4 regions of the Methylovirgula sp. genome follow, and region 3 is predicted to be linked to each of the others. Evidence: predicted binding sites of a transcription regulator. Region 3 holds the regulator's gene; each other region holds the start of a gene.
What was found. The regulator LexA, encoded in region 3, represses DNA repair genes until DNA is damaged. The targets are predictions, from matches to a motif close to TGTTCNNNNTGTGTTCNG.

Region 1: a site for LexA is predicted at 1,798-1,815, ahead of WDN02_RS17270 (helicase-related protein). Genes of this name have one in related genera too.
Region 2: a site for LexA is predicted at 1,589-1,606, ahead of WDN02_RS09695 (PA0069 family radical SAM protein). Genes of this name have one in related genera too.
Region 4: a site for LexA is predicted at 1,674-1,691, ahead of rmuC (DNA recombination protein RmuC). Genes of this name have one in related genera too.

The regions. Positions count from the first base shown of each region.
Region 1 is NZ_JBBCGP010000001.1:3,524,889-3,527,989, reverse strand. Features, by position in the region: gene WDN02_RS17280 (organic hydroperoxide resistance protein) at 1-372, opposite strand, end outside; gene WDN02_RS17275 (DUF3108 domain-containing protein) at 742-1,572, shown strand; gene WDN02_RS17270 (helicase-related protein) at 2,023-3,101, shown strand, end outside.
Region 2 is NZ_JBBCGP010000001.1:1,988,904-1,992,004, reverse strand. Features, by position in the region: gene WDN02_RS09700 (ribonuclease HII) at 1-269, opposite strand, end outside; gene WDN02_RS09695 (PA0069 family radical SAM protein) at 355-1,416, opposite strand; gene WDN02_RS09690 (hypothetical protein) at 1,675-2,205, shown strand; gene WDN02_RS09685 (neutral zinc metallopeptidase) at 2,343-3,101, opposite strand, start outside.
Region 3 is NZ_JBBCGP010000001.1:2,459,332-2,462,432, reverse strand. Features, by position in the region: gene WDN02_RS12050 (hypothetical protein) at 1-90, opposite strand, end outside; gene WDN02_RS12045 (hypothetical protein) at 303-743, shown strand; gene lexA (transcriptional repressor LexA) at 1,396-2,109, shown strand; gene WDN02_RS12035 (ComEC/Rec2 family competence protein) at 2,210-3,101, opposite strand, start outside.
Region 4 is NZ_JBBCGP010000001.1:60,132-63,232, forward strand. Features, by position in the region: gene WDN02_RS00315 (IS630 family transposase) at 1-174, shown strand, start outside; gene rmuC (DNA recombination protein RmuC) at 469-1,644, opposite strand; gene WDN02_RS00325 (globin-coupled sensor protein) at 1,826-3,101, shown strand, end outside.

The DNA.
Region 1 (3,101 bases), 1.1 Mb from region 3:
GCAGACCTTGTCCGCCTTCTCGATGAGCTGCTGGGCTTCTTCGTGCGGCAGGCCGGGCAGCGATACGTCGAGTTCGACTTCAAGGCCGAAGCCGCCTTCCGAGCGCGGGCCGATGCCAACGATCGCCGAGACGGCAGTATCCTCGGGAACTTTTGGGCCGCCCTGCGACGCAACAAATTTCATGGCGCCCAGGAAACAGGCCGAATAGCCGGTCGCGAAAAGTTTTTCGGGATTGTTGCCGGGCGTGCCGGGACCGCCGAGTTCCTTCGGGATGGTCAGCGTGACATCGAGCGTGCCGTCTTCCGTACGCGAATGGCCGTCGCGGCCGCCATGGGCGGTGGCCTTGGTGCGATAAAGAACATTGACCGACATGGCTTTACTCCTTGGGCTGAATTCATGCGGGCTGGCGCCGGGCGTTTAAGCAGGCGCCACTCACATGAAACGTATTGGAGCGGTTTTCAATCTAGCCCCGCGGCGGGCGGAAGGTCTCGCCTGTATAAACGAACCGGCTGTGTCCCGCTTGTTGGATATTGCCGAAATCGCTGGCCGGCTGAGTCGCAGGGCTTCTTGCATCGGCACACCGAAGCGGCGATAATTGCCGTTCAACAACGACGATTCTCATCCTTATCGCCTTGAAAGAGGCCGAATTTCCCGCCAAACACTCTGAGTCCTCAGCAATTATACGAACAAGGGACCAGCGGGCTTTTGTCGTCATCCTCTCGGATTTATATACGGTCTCCCATGCGCACCGTTTCCGCTTGCTCGTCACTCGTCGCTCTGCTTCTTCTTGTCACGACGCTGGCGATCGTCCCCGCTGCGGCGGAAGTCATCGCGGCGCGTTATGCGGTGACGCTGGTCGGGTTCCGGATCGGTGAGGCAAGCGCGCGGGGCGCCGTCAGCGCCGCGGCTTATCGCGTCGCACTCGACGCGCATCTGACCGGCTTGGCTGAGTGGCTCGCGCATATGCGGATCGCGCTTGCATCATCGGGCGAGATTCGCCGCGGTGCGGTTCTGCCGAATGCTTATGCGACAACGGCCGCGTCGGAGCGCGATACACGTACCGTTCGCATGGCGCTCGCAGCTGGCAATGTGCGCGCCGTCGATATTTCTCCGCCACTCGACGACGAATCGATTCGCATCCCCGTTTCGTCGGCGGAAAAACGCAACGTTCTCGATCCGACAAGCGCACTGATCATGGCAGTGCCCGCCGGGGAAGCATTGGTCGGACCAGCGGCCTGTAACCGTACGCTGCAGATCTATGACGGCGTTGTCCGCTTTGATTTGACGATGAGCTATAATGGAACGCGCAACGTGTCAGCCATTGGCTACGACGGCCCCGTGTCCGTCTGCGCGGTTCGCTACAAGCCCATCGCTGGCCATCGTTACGATTCGCGCTCGACGAAATTCATGGCGCAAAATCACGATATCGAGGTTTGGCTCGCGCCGATCGAGCGGGCGCATGTCGTCATCCCGTTCCACATCGGGCTGCGGACGATGGCCGGCATGGCCTATGTCGATGCGGTTGAGCTTCATTTGCAGCCAAGCGGCAAGACTTTGAAGGCCGACCGCTGAAGATTCGCGTGCGCCAATTCACGGCGCTTTGAACGATCGATGATTTTTCATCGCGGACTTGACAAAGCGCGTCGTCAGAGTCCGTCCCGAGTCGTACGCGGCGTAGCCTATGAAGCCCCGGAAAAGCTCGAGATTCACAACCCATAGCGATGAATCGATCTCACGCCCAACATCTTGCGGTGAACAAACGCGGATTCCGGCCCAGTCAGCGATTCGGGCTCGATTCGTTCGTGGCGTGTTCGAAGTGTCAACGGAAATGGCAATCTCGCCATGGTGTTTGCCACAGATTGAAACAGGCGCCAGGTACTTTCGTGGCATTTAGATGATGGAAATGCCCTCGCTGTCAGCTCGCCGCGACTTGTCGCCGGGCCATCGGAAGCGCATATGTCACCCGCCGGCGCCGGCACGCGATTGCCGTCGCTGAAAGTTAGTCTCGATGAACCTCGCCGTATGAACCTCGTCGTTCCTGGCTCTCGAATTCATCCTCCCGATCGTGCGCGTGGCGTAAAAATCGTGTTGGGGCCGACCAACACGGGCAAGACGCATTATGCGATCGAGCGCATGCTGGCCCATCCGACAGGGATGATCGGCTTGCCGCTGCGTCTATTGGCACGCGAAGTCTATAACCGCGTCGCTGAGAGGGTGGGGCCAGCCGCCGTCGCACTCGTCACCGGCGAAGAAAAGATCAAGCCGGAATCGCCGCGCTATTGGGTTTCGACGGTCGAGGCGATGCCGCGCGATCTCAATCTCAGCTTCGTCGCGGTCGATGAAATCCAGCTTGCCGCCAATCTCGACCGGGGCCATGTTTTCACGGACCGGCTGCTCAACCGCCGCGGCCGTGACGAGACTTTGCTGATTGGCGCTTTGACAATGCAGCGCCCGCTTGAGGCTTTGTTGCCCGGCGCACCAATCATTTCGCGGCCGCGATTGTCGAAGCTGAGCTTCGCAGGGGAGCGCAAAATCGCGCGCCTGCCACCGCGCAGTGCGATCATCGCTTTCTCGGTCGAGGAGGTTTATGCGATCGCCGAATGGATCCGCCGCCAGCGCGGCGGCGCAGCCGTCGTGCTCGGGGCTTTGTCGCCGCGCACGCGCAATGCGCAGGTGGAGATTTATCAAAACGGCGATGTGGATTATATCGTCGCGACAGATGCCATCGGCATGGGGCTTAATCTCGATGTCGATCACATTGCGTTCGCGGCCGATCGCAAATTTGATGGCTGGCAATTCCGGCGGCTCAATCCGGCCGAATTTGGCCAGATCGCCGGTCGCGCCGGCCGCCACATGCGTGACGGCACATTCGGTACGACCGGGCGCTGCGCACCTTTTGACAATGAACTTGTCGAGGCGATCGAGGAACATCGTTTCGAGCCGGTCACAATGTTGCAATGGCGCAATAGCGACCTCGACTTTGCGTCGATCAGTGCGCTCACAGCCTCGCTCGATCAGTACCCGACGGATAGGGGTCTGACGCGCGCGCCGCTCGCGGAAGATCAAATGGTGCTTGACATCGCGGCGCGGGACGAGAATGT
Region 2 (3,101 bases), 470 kb from region 3:
ATTTCGGCGGCGCTGGCAAAGGCGACCGACACCGCAATCGCGTGCCGCATGATTTCTTCGTAAGCGGCCTCACGCTCCTCGGCAGACAGCGCTTTCGAATCATTCACGCCCTTTGGTAGCCGCGCCGGATCGAGAATAACCGCGGCCGCCGCGACCGGACCCGCGAGGGGGCCACGCCCGACCTCATCGACACCGGCAACCGGCCAGAGAGATTTCTTGGTCAATTGCCGCTCGTAACGGAAATGCGGCAAAGACGGTTTCTGCACCATTCGAGAACCTCGCGAGCGGCAAAGCCGCCCGAACCAGGCTCTTAGACTCCGGATGAGGATCCATGCAATCCGCCCCATGCGATGCTCACAACAATTCGAGCTGCAATTGATCGCCGACCCGTTTCGGCGGGATGAACAGGTCGTTGCGCAGCTTGACCTTCGACTTGGCGAAGCCAAGCTTCGCCGCAGCAGCCTCGAAGCGGCGCCCGACCATCCAGGCATAAGGGCCCGATCCGGTCATTCGCTTGCCGAATTGCGAATCGTAGATCTTGCCGTCGCGGGTCGAGCGGATGAGTGAGAGGACATGGCGCGCCTTATTGGGATAATGCGCCACCAGCCATTCGCTGAAGAGGTCGCTCAATTCGAGCGGCAGGCGCAGCATGACGTAACCGGCCTCGCGCGCGCCGGCGACGCCGGCACGCTCCAGGATGGTTTCGATCTCGGCATCGTTCAGCGCCGGAATAACCGGCGCGACCATGACGCAGGTGGGCACGCCAGCCTCGGAGAGCGCCTTGATCGTCGAAAGCCGCTTTTCCGGCGTCGCCGCGCGGGGCTCCAAGCGCCGTGCAAGCACCGGATCGAGACTTGTTACAGACAAAGCGACCTTGACGAGACCTTTTTCCGCCATCGGTGCCAGGAGGTCGAGATCGCGCAGCACGAGCGCGGATTTGGTGACGATCCCGACGGGATGATTGGTGCGGGCGAGGACTTCCAGCACTTGCCGCATCACGCGATGCTGGCGCTCGATCGGCTGATAGGGGTCCGTATTGGTGCCGATGGCGATGGTCCGCGGCTGATAATTTTTTGCCGCCAGTTCGCGTTCGAGCAAAGCCGCCGCATCGGCCTTGGCGAATAATTTCGTCTCGAAATCGAGCCCCGGCGAAAGGCCCATATAGGCGTGCGTCGGCCGCGCGAAACAATAAACGCAGCCGTGCTCGCAGCCGCGATACGGATTGATCGACCGATCAAAGGAAATATCGGGCGACTCGTTACGGGTGATGATGGTTTTCGCCTTCTCCCACGTCACCGAGGTCTTGAGCGGCGGAAGTTCGTCCTCATCCGCCCAGCCATCATCGACGGACGCATAGGCCAAGGGCTCAAAACGGCCGCTTGCATTGGATTGCGCGCCACGGCCCCGTCGCGGCATAAGAGGCCGCGCGTCCTCGATTCCGGGGGGTGAATCGAAGACGCGCGGCGGCCGAAGCGAGGGCGGCACCGCTTGGGCTACACGGCGCCCACCCTCGCCAGGAACGGAAGATTTTGCTTGAACCTTGGTGGCTCGAGACATGAGTTTGGCGGCCATTTGCGACGCCTTATGTAAGAACATAATGAGAACATTTATGGAACAAAGCACATCGTGTCAATTGGCAACGCGCGGAATCCGGAACAGGTTTGGGGGCTCGCGATGATTTCCCTGATCGTTATCTGTTCGTCGCCTGCGGTTGCCAGCGGGGACTCTCCGGCCGCCGAAGCGATCGTGCGCACACTTTCGGCCTTCGTCGGCGCGGCCGTGCGTGGCCTTGTGCGCGAGGCCGTTCTCGTCGGGCCGCCGCACATCAAACTCGGCTATATCGCCGACCACGCCGGTTGCGCTTTCATTGAATCGAAATCGGAAGCCGAGGGGATCGCCGATGCCTTGCCCCTCGCGCGCGCAGCGCATCTGCTCATCGTTCGCGCCGGCTATGTGCCAGAAACCGGATTTGCCGAGGCGATCGAAGACCTCTTACGCTTCGGCAAGGCGGAGACGCAGGGCTGGCTGTTGCGCGGTGAGGCCGAACGGCCGATCGAGAAAATCCTGACCCATCTCGTCCGCCCGGCGGCACTGCTCGCACCGCGTCGGCTCTGCCTTGGCGTAAAATCGCCGAGCCTCGCCGCACTTGCCAAGGCGACGCGGGCGAGACTCGCGCGTCATATCAGGCTGCGCCGGGTGATTTGAAGCATCGGACCGAAAAGTGCGCAGCGGTTTTCGGGCAAATCCGATGCGTTTGAAAAAAATTCAAGACGCGAAGTAGCTCGACTTGAACGAGTGCCTTGGCGGATGGCCGGGTCAAGCCCGGCCATGACGAATGGCGTCTATTGGGCAAACGTGTTGCAGGCGTCGATCTGGCCCGATTTCAGCCCTGTCTCCAACCATTGCACGCGCTGCGCCGCGGTCCCGTGCGTGAAGGAATCCGGCACAGCATAGCCCCGCGTCGCCTTCTGCAGCCGGTCATCGCCGATGGCCTGAGCCGTCGCCACCGCCTTCTCGACGTCGCCCTGATCGATAACGTGATATTTCGCCTGCGCATTGTTCGCCCAGACGCCAGCAAGGCAATCGGCCATCAATTCGATCCGCACGGAGAGTGCGTTGGCTTGTTCCTGGCTATCGGCGTTCTGCTCAGCCGCGTTGACCTTCGAGAGAATGCCGAGCTGATCCTGAACATGGTGGCCGATCTCATGCGCGATCACGTAAGCATAAGCGAAGTCGCCGCCGCCGCCGTACTTAGTTTGCATGTCGCGGAAGAAGGACGTGTCGAGATAGACCTTCTTATCCTCGGGACAATAGAACGGTCCCATCGAGGCCGAAGCGCCGCCGCAGCCTGAGCGTGTGAAGCCATTGTAGAGAACAAGCTTGGGCGGAACGTATTGAATGCCCTTCTGCGCCGGCAGAACCTGCGACCAGACGTCCTCCGTCTCCGCCAGAATGGCGGCAACGAATTGGCCAATCTGATCCTTCGGCACTCCAGTCTCAGTCGAAGCCTGTTGCGCCGGCGCCGGGGATGCGGGGGCTTGCTGCGTACTCTGCCCGCCGTTCAGCATTTCGGCGCCGCCGATGAGAACGCGCGGATCGAT
Region 3 (3,101 bases):
CCAGGCTTCGCCCAGAGCCTCAAGACATCCAAAAAAATCGGGATGTGCATCCCTCGCGACAAAGTCGCAAACAATGGCATAAACTTTCATTTCGCAATCACCGTTTTTTAAATAATCTCGGCAGCATGAGTGATATTGGTTGCCCCGCTCTTAAAAATTGAGATGAACGAATAGCTACGCCGAGCGCAGAAAGACGCCCGTCTCGCGACCCGATTTAGAGCTGGCTCCCGGGAATTGGTTTTCTTTTCGTCGCTGATATAGGCTGACGGGACTGCGCAACAGGGTTTCAGGGGGGAAGCACCATGCATCTGTCTCATCGGGTTCGAGCAAGCCTCGTCGGTCTGCTGGCCCTTTTTGCTCTGAGTTCGTCTACCTCCGCGTTTGCCGACAGCGGCACCGTGCGCCTGTCCATCGTGAAGGGTGGCTGGTTCGTTGGCGCGAATGGCGGCGGCGGCAGCCTGTATTTCCACGGGCGGCGTTATGCGCTGACCGTCGGCGGCGTCGATGCCGGGCTTGTCTTCGGCCTGTCGCATACGACTTTGCGTGGACGGGTTCTCCACATCTACCGGCCATCGGACATTGCAGGCGTCTATGGCGCGGCTGGTGCGGGTGCCACGGTTGGTGTCGGCGCCCGCCTCATCCGGCTCGCCAACGACAAGGGCGCTGTGTTGGAATTGGAAGGCTTTCAAGTCGGCCTGATGGTGAACGCCGACCTGAGCGGACTCGTCATCGGGCTGAGGTAGGTGGCTTGGCGCGACCCACATTCGCGAAGCTGCGCACGAGCTTGAAATGAGCAATGATCCGAAGGATTTTGACCGAGCCTTTGCGAAGGTTGTGGCAAAACCAGATCGGCAACCTAAGCCAAGCGATCCGAAAAAATGAAGCCTTTAAGAGCGACCAGCTAAGAGGACTCCGGCCTGACAAATTGCGGCCAAAAAGGCGAAGATGGCCGCCATTGCGCTGTATTGGCTTTGGTGCCTAATCGCGTTGGCTAAATCTATCAGCGGCTTTGTATTGACATACACACTCTGCGGCCCGAGGGCACCCATTTCATCTGTAAGGCCGCCCTCGGCGATGGCTACTTCCACTTCCGTGAAATCCGAGGGCGTAGATCGCGTTGCGGAGACAAGCCAAAGGCCCCCAGCAATCAACGAAGAGACTGCGGCTGCGTCGTTCAGGCAGGTCGTAAGTTGCGAAAGCGGCATCCGCGGATTTTGCCAGAACACTCAAAACGGATGCAACATCTAGCGTTGGTCCCGCGAAATATAATATCGCCCCACCTTGACGGAACACAGCAAGAACGGTTAGGCTCTGTTCACTCTTTGTTTAGCGGCTTCCCGTCTTCTGAACCGGAGTGATTCGGCTCCGGAGCCGCCCAAGAGCGAGAGCGCCTGAATGTTGACCCGTAAACAAAGCGAACTCCTGCGCTTCATCAACGAGCGTCTGAAGGAGACCGGCGTCCCGCCCTCCTTCGACGAGATGAAAGAAGCGCTCGACCTGCGCTCGAAATCCGGCATCCATCGCTTGATCCTGGCGCTCGAGGAGCGCGGCTTCATCCGCCGCCTGCCGAACCGCGCCCGCGCGCTCGAAGTTTTGCGCCTGCCCGAGTCGACAACGCCCATGTCACATGGACGTGGCCGCAAGTTCTCGCCCGAAGTCATCGAGGGCAATCTCGGCAAGGTACGCCCTGTCATGCCCGCGTTCGAGGACGAGGATGAACGCGCCGGCATGGTCGCCATTCCTGTCATGGGCCGTATCGCCGCGGGCACGCCGATCACCGCTTTGCAGAGCCGCAGCCACACGATCACCCTGTCCCCGGACATGCTCTCGACCGGCGAACATTACGCGCTCGAAGTGCGTGGCGATTCGATGATCGACGCCGGTATTTTCGACGCCGACACGGTGGTGATCCGCAAGCAGGACACGGCCGAGACCGGCGACATCGTCGTCGCCCTCATCGACGATGAGGAAGCGACGTTGAAGCGGCTGCGCAAGCGCGGCGCCTCGATCGCGCTCGAAGCCGCCAATTCGGCCTATGAGACGCGCATTTTCGGCCCCGACCGCGTGCGCATCCAGGGCAAGCTGGTGAGCCTCATCAGGAAATATTGAGCTGCGTTGAACGCGCGTCATGGCCGGACTTGTTCCGGCCATCCATGCAAGGCCCTCAAGGTAAGTCGTGGATGGCCGGGTCAAGCCCGGCCATAACGGGCTAATCTTGTGAAGCGTCCGGACTGTCGTTCGCTTTTTGCTCGGGCGCAGCACGCGCCCTTTTCCACACAGGTGGCGCTGGCGACCAAGGCCGGTCTTCGTCCACGGCACGGGCGGTGTCGAATGCCCAGCCCTTGCCTTGCGCGCGCAAAAGCATCGCGCCGCTGCCGCGTAGCCTGTCGCGATCGATGACGAGCGGCGCGGCGCAGCCCGGCGGCGCGTAGAGCGGCGTGATGACAATATCGGCGCGCAGGCAATCTTCAGCGAAAGCTGCGTCGTCCAGCACCAGCGCAACGCTGCGGCCATCGGCCAGAATGCCGACGCAGCCGATGCGGTCGCAGGCGCTCATGTCGATTGCTTCATGCGGGTCGCGCGCGTCGGCGTCGGCGCCGAGCCATTGCTCGACCGTGAACTGGCTTGGCCGCCGGCCGATGATCGTCAACGCGCCGTCCGCCCCGCGCACGGCGACGGCATCGCCGGTCGCGGCAATCGCCATATCGAAGGATGGACCATTCATCGTGCCATAGAGGCCGATGATTGCGAGCGGCACGGCCGTCAGCCGCAGCAGCGCCGAGCGCCAGATCACCGCCGAAAGCACCGCGAATGTCAGAAACACGATCGCCCAGGGCGCGAAGACATTGATATGCGTTGACGCGCCCGGTAGCGTGCCGATCCAGCGTGCGACCCACAGCACGAAACGGATGCCGAGGCCGAGATAATGCCAGACGAACGCATCGAGCCCAAGCGGATAGAGCAGCGTGCCGAGGAGCGCGCATGGCACCGCGAACAATTCGATGAGAGTCAGCGTCAGCGGATTGCCGATGAGCACGTAAGGATTGAGCTCATGGAAATCATAGGCCATGAACGAGGCCGTCGCCGTCGTCGCGCAGAGA
Region 4 (3,101 bases), 2.4 Mb from region 3:
AGCCCCGATCTCAATCCGATCGAGATGGCCTTCGCCAAACTCAAAGCCCACCTACGCGCTCGCGCCATCAGGACCATCGACGGTCTTTGGCGGGCTATCGGCCAAATCTGCGACCTCTTCCAGCCCGAGGAATGCAGAAACTACTTCAATGCTGCCGGATATGGACCAACTTGAATGCACGAAGCTCTAGCGCGCTTGTAAGATTGGCCAGGCTGAGGTCAACCGATCTATCGGCTTCCCATCCGCGTAGTTACAAGCGGGCAACATCCTGACGTCTCGCCGCCCGGCAGCACGGGACCAGCCCCGCGCGGCTCTGCGCCGAATTTCCGAAAGTGTTAGCCGCGGCTAATCAATTGAAGAGGGAGTAGCACCCTCGGTTCGAGCGCCCCACATACGTGAGGGGCTGGAATCTTGCGCCGCTATCCTTCACCGCCCTGCTTACGAAACTCGGGGGCCCGATGCCGGCTTTCACTCCGCCGCTTTGCCGAGACCGCCCAGCGCGAACTCCGCTTGCGGCTTTGCTGACGGGCTTTGCTCAAAGTCGAGCATATCAATGCGCTCGCCGCTCTTGGCGATCTTATCGGCAGAAATGACGATGCCAGCGATATCCTCTTGCGCCTGGCCAAAATGCGCGCTGAGCTTGCCGACCCTTTGGCGCAGCCGCACGACATCCTCGACCAGCCGCCGTACTTCGACCTGGATGATATGCGCCTGTTCGCGCACGCGCGCATCGCGAACCAGCGCCTGCATCACCTGCACGGCCATCACAAGCAGCGACGGTGAGACGATCACGATGCGGTTGGTATGCGCCTTCTGCACGACGTCCTCGAAATGTTCGGCGAGGTCTGCGTAGAGCGATTCCGAAGGCACGAAGAGAATGGCGATGTCCTGTGTTTCGCCGGCGACGAAATAACGTTCCTTGATATCGGCGATATGCCGGCCGACATCGGCTCGAACCCGCGCGGCCGCAATCTTTCGCGCCTCGCCATCCTGCGCGTCTTTCAAAGCGACAAAAGCTTCGAGCGGAAATTTGGCGTCGACCACCATCACGCGATCATCGCCCGGCAAACGAATCACACAGTCCGGGCGGCAACGGTTCGACAACGTGTACTGAAATTCATAGGCGTTTCCCGGTAACGCATCGCGGACGATCGCCTCCATCCGTCCCTGGCCGAACGCACCGCGCGCCTGCTTGTTTGCAAGAATATCCTTCAGGCCGATCACTTCTTCGGTGAGGCCAGTGAGTCGCGCCTGTGCCGCGTCGATCACCGCCAGGCGCTCGTTGAGCTTGCCGAGGCTCTCGCTCGAATTGCGCGATTGATCTTCAAGACTGCGGCCGACGCGCGAGCCGACCGATTCGAGTTGCTCGGCAACAAAGCGCGCAAGGTCCGCCTGCCGCGAACCGAGAATCTCGCCCATGCTGCGCACGCGCCCCGTCACTTCCGCGTGAGCGCGCGCAAGGTCGGCGAGCTTTTCCTGCAAATCCGCCTGTCGCGCCACCGCCTCGGCCGCGTCGCGGCGGCGTCCGCTTGCGCCAAGACTCAGCGTCAAGACAAGCAGAACAAACGCCAATCCGGAGAGGCTCATCGCCAATATCGCGACGGAAACCGGCGTTCCAAATGCAACAAAGAGAATCTGACTCATATGCCTTCCTACCAGATCACGGAATGCGTGTGAACGAAGGCGGAACAGATTTTCGAGGACAAGCGGTGCTTGATTGCGGCATCCACATCGCAAGATGCGGTTTCGGCAGGGTTTTCGCACTGCGTTACGGCTCGCTTAATAAAATCCTCCTAGGATTAGCGCGCTCCAGATGGAAGTGCAGATGTCTTTGAAAGCTTCGCTCGCCGACCTCCGGCGATTTTACGGGATCGACGCGGAATGCGCCGCGATCCTCCGGCGCAATCGCGATTTTCTGTCGAGGGAATTCACCGCGGCGCTCGACCTGTTCTATCGAACCGCGCCGGCAATTCTGGGGATATCGTCGTATATTAACGATCCCGCCAGCGTCGCATTCGCACGCGAAAAATATCTGCGTCATTGGGAAATTATGATGCAGGCGCGATTCGCAGACGATTACGCGGATTCGGTCGCAAACATTTATCGCCTGCGCAACGATTTCGGAATCAATCTTCAGCTCTCAATGGGGGGCCGCAGCTTCATTCTGGCGCGCGTTCTCGAAGCCATTGCTTTGCGTTTGCCCCGCAAGCCCTGGGACTTCTCCTTGCGTCAACGCCGGGCGAAGCTCCAACTCGCCTATTTGCGCATCACCATGCTCGATCTGCTCATCACGATGGACGGTTATCTCGAAGCCGGCCAGGACGAGCGAACCCGCACGCTCAGCCATCTCGCCAAATCCTTCGAACATGCGGTCGGTGATATTGTTGCCGGTGTCACAGCCGCCGCCGGAGATTTGCGCAGCACTTCGGACGTACTGACCTTGTCCGCCGAGGAAACGACGAAGCAATCGATGGCCGTGGCCATCGCCTCCCGCGAGTCGGAAGCGCATGTCCAGGCCGTCGCTTATGCGACCAACCATCTTTCGCATGCGATCGGTGAAGTCAGCGCCCGGGTCCATGAATCCAATCAGGTTGCGCGGAACGCAGCCGACAAGGCTGATGAGACGCAGGATGCGGTGAATAGTCTTTCCGAAGCCGCCGAGCGCATCGGCGGCAGCGTCGTGCTGATCAGCAATATCGCGGCGCAGACCAACATGCTGGCGCTCAACGCGACGATTGAAGCCGCGCGCGCGGGCGAAGCGGGACGTGGCTTTGCCATTGTCGCGCAGGAAGTCAAAAATCTTGCGCTCGCGACCTCGCGGGCGACCTCGGAAATCGACGCGCAAGTCGCGGGCATCCAGGCCGCGACCCAACATGTCGCCTCGTTCATCGCCAGCATCGCGAAGACGACACAGCAGGTGAGTTCCATCGCGATCGCCGCCGAGACCGCGGTGGCGGAGCAGGAAGCCGCGACACGCGAGATCGCGCGGCGCGCCGAACAGGCCTCACTCGGCACCCACGAGACAACCGCGAATATCATCGGCGTGACCGACGCCGCGGGCAATGCCAACGCCGCAGCCAAGCAAGTGCTGGATCTTGCCA